Regions from separate parts of the Rothia sp. 11254D007BW genome, predicted to be linked through region 1. Evidence: riboswitches for the same ligand, from Rfam matches in the RefSeq annotation. Region 1 holds a riboswitch; each other region holds the start of a gene.
What was found. Region 1 has a riboswitch for S-adenosylmethionine ahead of ACEE43_RS06480 (methionine ABC transporter ATP-binding protein). Riboswitches for the same ligand answer to the same signal wherever they lie in the genome.
Positions count from the first base shown of each region.

Region 2: linked by a shared signal. The riboswitch ahead of ACEE43_RS05635 (O-acetylhomoserine aminocarboxypropyltransferase/cysteine synthase family protein) and the one ahead of ACEE43_RS06480 (methionine ABC transporter ATP-binding protein) in region 1 are both predicted to bind S-adenosylmethionine.
Region 3: linked by a shared signal. The riboswitch ahead of ACEE43_RS07250 (ABC transporter ATP-binding protein) and the one ahead of ACEE43_RS06480 (methionine ABC transporter ATP-binding protein) in region 1 are both predicted to bind S-adenosylmethionine.

Region 1 covers NZ_JBPWPK010000001.1:1,441,174-1,444,441, forward strand. Annotated here, with positions in the region: gene ACEE43_RS06470 (LLM class flavin-dependent oxidoreductase) at 1-322, opposite strand, end outside; gene ACEE43_RS06475 (methionine ABC transporter permease) at 355-1,017, opposite strand; gene ACEE43_RS06480 (methionine ABC transporter ATP-binding protein) at 1,010-1,822, opposite strand; SAM riboswitch class I at 1,916-2,006, opposite strand; gene ACEE43_RS06485 (TetR/AcrR family transcriptional regulator) at 2,164-2,712, opposite strand; gene ACEE43_RS06490 (substrate-binding domain-containing protein) at 2,943-3,268, shown strand, end outside.
Region 2 covers NZ_JBPWPK010000001.1:1,258,405-1,261,672, forward strand. Annotated here, with positions in the region: gene ACEE43_RS05635 (O-acetylhomoserine aminocarboxypropyltransferase/cysteine synthase family protein) at 5-1,351, opposite strand; SAM riboswitch class IV at 1,473-1,590, opposite strand; gene ACEE43_RS05640 (S9 family peptidase) at 1,732-3,268, shown strand, end outside.
Region 3 covers NZ_JBPWPK010000001.1:1,616,927-1,620,194, reverse strand. Annotated here, with positions in the region: gene ACEE43_RS07255 (aliphatic sulfonate ABC transporter substrate-binding protein) at 1-421, opposite strand, end outside; gene ACEE43_RS07250 (ABC transporter ATP-binding protein) at 430-1,236, opposite strand; SAM riboswitch class I at 1,242-1,336, opposite strand; SAM riboswitch class IV at 1,538-1,638, shown strand; gene ACEE43_RS07245 (LLM class flavin-dependent oxidoreductase) at 1,748-3,214, shown strand.

The sequences.
Region 1 (3,268 bases):
GACCCAGGTGCTCCGTAGTAGCAGCGAGCGCAGACGCTAGAACGAGCGGATCGTTTGACGGTATCTGCAGTCCCTTTTGGATCAGTGCGTCGCTATTGCCGCCGTAATCGCCGTAGACGCCTACAACGTCGGCCAAGAAGAGGGCATCGAACTTTGCTGTTTCGAGCTGGCGGGCTAAATCTTGCCATAGAGCAAGTTCGTTGAATCGGTGCTGTTCGGCTTCGGGGTGTCGCCAAAGACCGCCTCTGATGTGGCTTCCAGTATTCATAACGAAAGCACTCAAGAGCAGGCGTTTACGGTTGGGGGTGTGTGTTTTTGACATAGGTGTCCCCTTGGACTGTGAAAAATTTGTTTTTAGCGCTTGTCGAGGGCTCGAGATAGGCGAGAACCGCTGAACTGTACGAGAGAGACGAGGGCAATCATGAGCAGGATGGCGACAATCATGAGCGGTGTTTCGTAGCGGTAGTAGCCGTAGCGAATCGCGAAGTCGCCGATGCCTCCCCCGCCTACCAGGCCTGCCATAGCTGAGTATGAGATAAAGCTGACGGTCATAATGGTGATTGATGTGACCAGGGCAGGGCGGGCGTCTACAAGGAGGACGTCGGTAATGATGTGTCGAGCTTTTGCGCCCATGGCAAGAGCTGCTTCAACGGTTCCATCGCCTAGCTGGGTGAGATTCTGTTCGACAAAGCGGGCAAAGTAGGGAATAGCGTTGATGGTAAGAGGTACACAGACTGCGGCGGTACCGAGGCTGGTGCCTACCAGTAGACGGGTGAACGGGATGATTGCAATAAGAAGAATGAGGAAAGGGAAGGACCTCACGATGTTGACGGCTGTGTCAAGAACCTTGTGGAGAATGGGCTTGTGATGCAGTCCCTTGGGACCAATGAGGTAGAGCAAGATTCCCAGAGGGGTTCCGAAGAGGACTGCCAGGGGAATAGCCACCAACAACATAATGAGTGTTTGCCCCAGGGCTAACCAGATTTCGGGCGAAACTTCGATAATTCGCTCAAACATGGGTTAGCTCCTGTAGAAGGGCGTTCGCTGGGGGCGCGGGTGAGGTCGGGTCTGTAAGCACGATGTCGTCATTTTGTAGCAGTCGCCCGATTTCACTGGTGGGGGTGAAGGCTGGATCTAGAAGACGGGAAAGGTCAAAGCGTTCTACCAGCTGACCATTTTCAAGTACAGCCACGTTATGGGCTAGAGCCCTGATGACGTTCATTTCGTGGGTGACAATTACGGTGGTTATGCCCAACTCAGCATTAATCGTGCGTAGGTACTGGAGGATAGAGGTTGTGGTGCGCGGGTCAACGGCGCTCGTAGGCTCGTCGCAGAGGAGGACGCTTGGCTTTGTTGCTAGTGCTCTGGCAATAGCAACGCGTTGCTTCTGGCCGCCTGATAACTGACCTGGATACGCGTCAGCCTTATCGGCTAAATCAACGATGTTGAGAGCTTCCAGTGCCCGCACTCGCCGTTCTCGCGGTGGGATACCTGCGAACTTAAGAGAGAGCTCTACGTTTTTCACGGCGGTGAGGTTAGCGACCAGGTTGAAATGCTGAAAAATCATACCGATGTTGTGGCGGGTCTGGCGTAGTTGTGAGGCCGATAGATCGGTGAGATTTTGACCGTTGACCGTTACAGTGCCGCTGGTGGGGCGTTCAAGTAGGTTGATGGTGCGTAGCAGGGTAGATTTACCCGCGCCAGAGAACCCCACGATGCCCTGAATAGACCCGGGGGCTATCTCAAGGTTGACGCGGTCAACGGCTCGAACCGTTTCAGGCCCGCGGGTATATTCGACGCTGATATCCCGTAATGAAATCATGTGTCTCCTTGCAATGACTTAGTGCAGTATTGCGAGGGGATCCCGCCTCACTGAATAGCATCAGGGGTGGGTGTATTTCAGAGAGAAACGGAGAACCCATCGGTTCTGGCGGTAGCACCGTGCCCGGTGGGGCTGGTTGCTGCGACGTCTTCGAGCCAGATCTCTCGGTCGCTCTTGATGGTGATGTTGCTAGCCTATGGGTTAGGCGAAAGCTGTACCAACTTTTTAACCTTGTGCGACCTAATATGTCCTGTCTTACTTTTTATGACGCCTTATGCAACGACAAAGACAAACGGACGCCGGTGAGCAGCTCACCGGCGTCCGCGCAGGAAAAAGGGAGGCTAGGCCTGCCGCAAAATGGTGCGGGCAAATTCGAAGTAGCTTTCGGCGTCAAAGTCGCGCACGGTACTGGCCTGCACCACAAAGCCGGTCAGCACAGACAGGACCGCCGAGCCCAGCATCTGTAACCAGGTTTCTAGCTCCGAGGGGGAAAAATCTAGTTCTGTCGCAGCCCAGGCCCGGTAGCTCGCCACCACGCGGGAACGCAAGAGGCCCAGCTGTTCATCAACAACCTCAGCGACCTCAGGTACCGTTACGGCCTCTCCCCAGGTAATCGCCAAAAACCGAGTCAGCTGCTCATCAGCCTGCAGGGTCACCAGACAGCGTTCCACAAACTCCCAGGGCAGCTCATCGCTACGCACCTCAAACTGAGAGAGATCTACCCGGGCAGCCGCAGCCATAATCTCTGTTTTCCCCGAGAAATGGTTATAAATCGCCCCTGCAGATAAGCCCGAGGCAGCAATCACCTCGCTCATCGACGCCTGCTGATACCCCTTCTGCATAAACACAGCGCGGGCAGCCGCAACAAGCTCGGCACGACGGGAACGCATATACTCTTCACTGACTTTCGGCACCCTCCCATTTTAAAGCACAGCAGCCCACCACCACCGTCCTATAAACCCCGTCACCAACACCCCTTTCTTGCTACACTAAAGGGCGAACCAGCGGCGCTACCCAGCAGTAGTTAGCCGCGCATGCGAGTGCCTCATCAGTCGCACCTGCTGAGGGACCCCCGCTCGCACACCCCACCGCACAGCATTAGGGAAGAGGCACCCACCCCATGGTGAACACCGCCAAATCGCGCCGTCAAGAGCGTATTGAGAAGCAGAAGAAGAATAGCCGCAAGTGGATTGCAACCGGCGCTGCAGCCGTCATTTTGCTCTGCGGCGGCGCTATCGCCTACACCAACATCACCTCTGATAGGGAACAGTCAACGACCAGCGGCCAGACCGTTCCGGCTGCCTGCTCAACCACCCAGGCCGTCACCGTGGCTACCACCGAACCTATGGCAGCAGCGCTGAAGGCTATGCCCGTGGACGAGGACACCTGCATCACCCTCGACATCACCACCAATAAGACCGCCAGCGATGTACTCACCGAGTCAAC
Region 2 (3,268 bases), 180 kb from region 1:
TTCCTTAGCGGATGGCGGTGAAGCCGAGTTCGAGGTCGGCGAGGATGTCGTCGATGTGTTCGATACCTACCGAGAGGCGGATGAAGGCGGGGTTGATGCCGATAGCTTCAAGCTCTTCGGTGGTGGACTGGCTGTGAGTAGTGGACGCCGGGTGTACGGCCAGCGAGCGCACGTCACCGATGTTGACCAGCAGGGAGTGGAGGGAGAGGGAGTCCACGAATTTCTGGGCGGTTTCGGCGTCGGCGTCCTTGAGGGTGAAGCCGAGGACGGCGCCAGCCCCCTTGGGCAGGTACTTTTGGGCCAGGTCGTAGTAGGGGGAATCAGGTAGACCGGAGTAGGTGACCGATTCGACTTGGGGGTGGTCCTTGAGGAACTGGGCAACCTTGAGGGCGTTCTCTACGTGGCGCTCGACGCGCAGGGAGAGGGTCTCAAGACCGATGGCAATATTGAAGGCGTTGGTCGGTGAGATGGATGAGCCGAGGTCGCGCAGCAGAGAGACGCGGGCTTTGAGGATGTAGGAGAGGTTGACCCCAAAAGCCCCATCTGCACCGAGATCACGGGCATAGACCAGGCCGTGGTAGCTTTCGTCGGGCTGGTTGAAGAGGGGGTACTTGTCGGGGTAAGCACCGTAGTCGAAGTTGCCGGAATCAACGATGACGCCGCCGACCGAGGTGCCGTGACCACCAAGGTACTTGGTGGCTGAGTGGACGACCACGTCAGCTCCGTGCTTGATGGGGTTGAGCAGGTAGGGGGTGGCAATGGTGTTATCGACGATGAGCGGTACCCCAGCCTCGTGAGCCACGGTCGAAACAGCCTCAATATCAAGCACATCGCCGCGGGGGTTAGGCAGGGTTTCTGCGTAGAAGGCCTTGGTGTTCTCGCGGGCGGCAGCTCGCCAGGATTCAGGGTCGGCGGGGTCATCGACGAAGGTGGTTTCAATACCCAGGTTCTTGAGGGTGTACTTGAGCAGGTTGAAGCTACCGCCGTAGAGGGAGGGGGAAGCAACAACGTGGTCACCGGCTCCTGCGATATTCAGAATCGCGAAGGTGGAGGCTGCCTGGCCACTGGCAAGGAGCAGAGCACCGACGCCACCTTCCAGGGCCGCGATGCGGTTTTCGACCGCTTCCTGGGTGGGATTGTTGATGCGGGAGTAGATGGGGCCCAGCTCGGAGAGGGCGAAGCGGCCTGCTGCCTGGGCGGAGTCCTTGAAGACAAAGGACGTGGTCTGGTAGATGGGCAGGGCGCGAGCGCCGGTTACCGCGTCGGGCTCCTGGCCCGCGTGAATCTGCTGGGTTTCGAACTTCCAGCCGGTGGGGTTTGAGGGGGTGGGAACGGTGTTCTCGGTGGTCATGCGGTTACTCCTTAATGAAGGTTTGTCTCAGTGTTTAGTTGAAACGGGCCGCATGCCGTATCTTCCGCCCGGGTAAGGAGGAAAAGAATCTGATGCCCTCGCAGAAGATAGAGGCACATCGGTCCCGCGCTTGCGTACCTGGTTCTCGGTGGGTACGCCAGGTCTTCACCCAGGGCACCCCACCGCGAGTGGAGGGTTGCCGACCAGCTAGCTGGGGCTTAGCGCTGGTTCTCTTGACCTGCCTCTAGTCTGGCTTGAGTGCCCGGGGAGCGTCAAGATGGGGCTCTAAAGTTTCAGCATGTGTCCTTGTATTGCATACGTTACGTTCTATGGCCGTCATTTAGAATGGTGGGAAGTGAGTTATTACGAAAGGGCTGACGATGTCTCTGACTCCTCCTCTTGCCAAGCGTGTCCCGGTTGAGCGTACCCATCACGGCGATATTTTTATTGATCACTATGAGTGGTTGCGTGATAAAGAGAGCGATGAGGTTCTAGAGCATCTGCGCGCTGAGAACGCCTTTACCGAGGCGGTCACTGAAGATCAGCAGCCCCTTCGCGATGCTATTTTTGAAGAGATTAAGGGGCGTACCCAGCTGACCGATATGTCGGTGCCCTCCCGCCGCGGGGCCTGGTGGTACTTTAACCGCACGGTTGCCGGTGAGCAGTACCCGGTCATGTGCCGCGTCCCTGCCCTGACCGAGGGCAGTGTGGAAGAGCGCTACCGGCCGCCGGTCGTCCGCCCCGGTGAACCACTCGACGGCGAGCAGGTGGTGCTGGACTGCAACGAGTTTGCCCGTGATATGGCCTTCTTCTCCCTGGGTTCCTTCCAGGTCACCCGCGACGGTTCCCTGCTGACCTTCGGTGTGGACGATTCAGGCGATGAGCGCTACACCCAGTACTTCAAGAACCTCGATACCGGTGAGATTCTGGAAGAGAAAATTGAGGACGTCTTTGCAGGGGCCTTCTTCGCCTCTGGAGCCAAGCACCTGATTTATTCGGTAGCCGATGAGTCCTGGCGCCCCTACGAAGTGCGCGCTCACGCCATTGGCACCAATGCCTCTGAAGATTTTGCCCTCTACCGCGAAGACGATAACGGCCTCTGGTTGGGTGCTGGGATGTCGTCCTCCCGTACCCACGTGGTCATTACCTCATCCAACTCTGAGTACTCAGAGACCCGCATTATCAACATTCATGAGCTTGGTCAGCTAGAACCCACCCTCATTATGAAGCGGGACGCCGGTATCGAGTACTCCACCGATATCATCGACGTGGAGGGCACCGGCTATCTGGTCATCGGCCATAACCACGAGGCCCCCAACGGTGAAATCGTACTGGCGCCCCTGCGGGAAGAGTACGTGCCCTTTGCCGATTTCAAGGCTAGCTGGATTCCCCTGGTTCCCCACCGCGAGGACGTCCGCCTAGAGGGTTTCAAGTTCTCCCGCAACCATCTTGTGCTCATGGCCCGCGAGAACACCACCGTCAAGGTATTCGTTGCACCGCGTACCGCTCTCGCTGAGCAGGCAGCTTCTGCCCACCCCCAGGGTATTGACCTCTACGAGCCCGGCGGCTTCACCGAAGAGCTCTACACGTCAGCCTTCTCCGGTGTGAACATCATGTCCCCGGTCATCCGCCTGAACTACACCTCCTACCTCACCCCCAGCAGCGTCTACGACTACTTCCCCGATACCGACGACCTCGTGTTGCGCCGCCGCACCCCCGTCATCGGCTACGAGCCCGAGAACTACACCGCCTACCGCATGTGGGCACCGGCAGCGGACGGAGCCATGATTCCGCTCTCCGTCATGCACCGCGCCGACCTCGATAAGGCCCAGGAAAACCCCGTGATTCAGTACGGCTACGGGTCCTATGAGTCCTCCATGGACCCCTATTTCTCCACCGCCCGCCTCAGCGTGCTGG
Region 3 (3,268 bases), 180 kb from region 1:
TCACCGATGAGATACCGGTATCGGTGCGGGTCACCAGAGCTGACCACTCGGGCTGGGAGTAGAGGTCAATCACCTGAATGGGGGAGCCGTTAGAGCGAGCCAGCAGGGCAGCTGAGCCCGCGGTGGAACCCACGTCAATCGCACCGGAGCGCAGGGCCTCATTGGCCTTGTTTGAACCGGCTGACTGAACCCACTCGACGTCCTTACCCTGCTCTTGTAGGGCGGTCTCAAGCCAGCCCTTTTCCTTGATAATCAGGGAGAGCGGGTTGTAGGTGGCGTAGTCGATGGTGACGGTGGCGTCGCCCGCTGCTGCAGAAGTATCGGCGGTAGAAGCGTTTTCTCCTGCCAGGCACCCGGTCAGTAGTAGGGTGCCGGTTGCGAGCAGGGCAGAAGTGGTGGTGAGACGAGAAATGAGTGACATGTATGTTCCTAGTGTTCTTCGACGCCGAGTTCGGCCAAAAGTTCTTTACGCAGGGTGGCAAGCGCCGGGTTACCGCGGTCGCGGGGGCGGTGGTCGGGCACATCGACGATACGGGCGATGGTCGCCGGTGCGGACGGCTCGGGCTTGCCCAGCACGATGACCCGGTCAGAGAGGTAGAGGGCTTCTTCTACATCGTGGGTGACCAGCAGAATAGTCGCCGGGTCCTGGGCGTGAATATCGAGCAGGAGGTCCTGCATGTTGATGCGGGTCAGGGCGTCCAGAGCGCCAAAGGGCTCATCCAAGAGTAGGACACCGGGGTTCCGCGCCAGCGCCCGGGCCAGGGAAGCGCGCTGGGCCATGCCACCGGAAATCTCGCGGGGGCGGTGCTGGGCATAGTCTGCCAGCCCCACGAGGTCTAGAAGCCGGGCAACCTGCTCGCGGGCGGCGTCCTTGGGTGTTCCCTTGGGCAACCCCAGGGCAACATTCTTCTCAACGGTTCGCCAGGGCAGCAGGCGGGGTTCCTGGAAGCCAATTGCCACGCGGGAGTCCAGGCCGCGTACCGGGCTGCCATCGATGGTGACGGTACCGGCGGTCGCTGCGCCCAGGCCCGCGGCAGCCCGTAAGAGGGTAGATTTGCCGCAACCGGAGGAGCCAATAATCGAGATAATCTCACCGGGGTAGGCGGTGAAGGAGACGTTTTCCAGGACGGTGCGGGTCTCGCCGCGCTCGCCGATGAAGGTTTTGCCGACGGCCTTGAAGTCAATGTCGCAGGCGGTGAGGGTGGTGGGGGTGCGTTCTAGCGTGGGTGCGCTCATGCTTTTCTCCATCGTCTCTTGGCGTTAGCACCGACCCCTGTAATGCGGGAGGTTGCTGCGACGTCGTTGAGCCAAGTCTCTCGGTCGCTCTGGATGGTTGACGCTCTCAACGCTAGGGGCCGGTGCCGCGGCCGGGCAAGAGTATGACGCGGTATTTCGCCTGGTTACGAGTGTGACGCAGTGGGTGAAACTGACCGGAACTCGCAGGTGAGCGTAACACTGCTCAACACGTGCCACAATGTGAAACGTAGCCTCAGATGCTTGCCTCTTGGCGGGCTGCGAGGGCTACACTAAATCTCAAGATCAAGAGTCCCAACGCGAAGCTCTGGCTAGTTGGGCGGCAACCCTCTCCCGTAGCGGGGTGCCCCAGATGAGGATCAGGCAGTAATGCAAGTACGGCGCAACCAGGCGCCACCTTCGCGAAGGCTCGGCGCCTTTTACTTTTGGGTAAGGACGCCGGTGGCAGCACGGGCGCGAGGGGCCAAGCACCACCTGTGAAAGGGCCCGGTTCATGACCGAGAAGAAGCGCATCGTCGTCAACGCCTTCGATATGACCACCACTAGCCACCAGAGCTTTGGCCTGTGGCGTCACCCCCGCAACCGTGCGGATGAGTACAACACCATCAAGTACTGGACCGACCTGGCTAAGGTCTGCGAGAAGGGTCTGTTCGACGCTGTCTTTATCGCTGACGTGGTGGGTGTCTACGATGTCTACAAGGATTCAGTAGCTCCCGTGCTGAAGGACGGCGCCCAGGTTCCTGTGGGTGACCCCTTCCTGCAGATTTCTGCTATGGCCGCTGTCACCGAGCACCTGGGCTTTGGCGTGACCGCCGCTGTGACCTACAACCAGCCCTACACTCTGGCCCGTTCCTACTCCACCCTGGATCACCTGACCGGCGGCCGTGTGGGCTTCAACGTGGTGACCTCTTACCTGCAGTCTGCTGCTGAGAACCAGGGTCTGCCCGGGCAGATTGAGCACGATGAGCGCTACGAGATTGCCGAAGAGTTCCTCGATGTCTGTTACAAGCTCTGGGAGGGCTCCTGGGAGGACGGCTCGGTACCCCGCGACCGCGAAAACGGTATCTTCGCTGACCCCTCGAAGGTGCACCCCATCCTGCACAAGGGCAAGTACTTCCAGGTTCCCGGCATCGCCCTGAGTGAACCTTCCCCCCAGCGCACCCCCGTGATTTTCCAGGCCGGTGCTTCGTCTCGCGGCCAGGCTTTCTCGGGCCAGCACGCCGAGGCTATCTTTATCACCGCCCTGCGTCCCCACCTGACCAAGGTTCTGACCGAGCGTATCCGTTCTGAGGCTGAAAAGGCCGGCCGCAAGCGCGATGACGTCAAGATCCTGGCTATGCTCTCCGTTGTTGTGGACGAGACTGACGAGAAGGCCCAGGCCAAGTACGCCGAGTACCTCAAGTACCAGAATGTTGAGGCTTCCCAGGGCATTATTGGCGGCTGGAGCGGCCTGGACCTGGATCAGTTCGATGAGGATGAGGCCCTCAAGTACGTTGAGACCGAGTCTATCCAGTCCTTCCTGACCCCCTTCACCCTGCAGGATAAGGAGAAGGAGTGGACCCGCAAGGACATCGCCGAGCACTGCGCTACCGGCGGTATGGGTGCGGTTCTGGTGGGCTCCCCCCAGACCGTTGCCGATGAGCTGGAGAAGTGGATTGACGAGGGCGGCCTGGATGGCATCAACCTGGCCTACCATGTTTCCCCCGGCTCCTTTGAGGACTTCGTTGAGTTCGTCGTCCCCGAGCTGCAGAAGCGCGGCCGCTACCGCACCGCCTATGAGGGTTCCACCCTGCGTGAGAGCCTCTTCGGTGAGGGCAACAAGTATGTGGACGAGCGCCACCCGGCTGCCAAGTACCGCGGCGCCTACGCGGGCAAGCCCTCTGCTGCTGACACCCCGGCTCGTGACTTCCTCAAGCTAGCGATTGAGAACGCGGAGAAGGCAGAGGCCGCAGGCCACTAGTTCTTCTGAGATAAGGACGCCGCCCCGCACCTTCCTGCCAACGGGCAGGGGAGT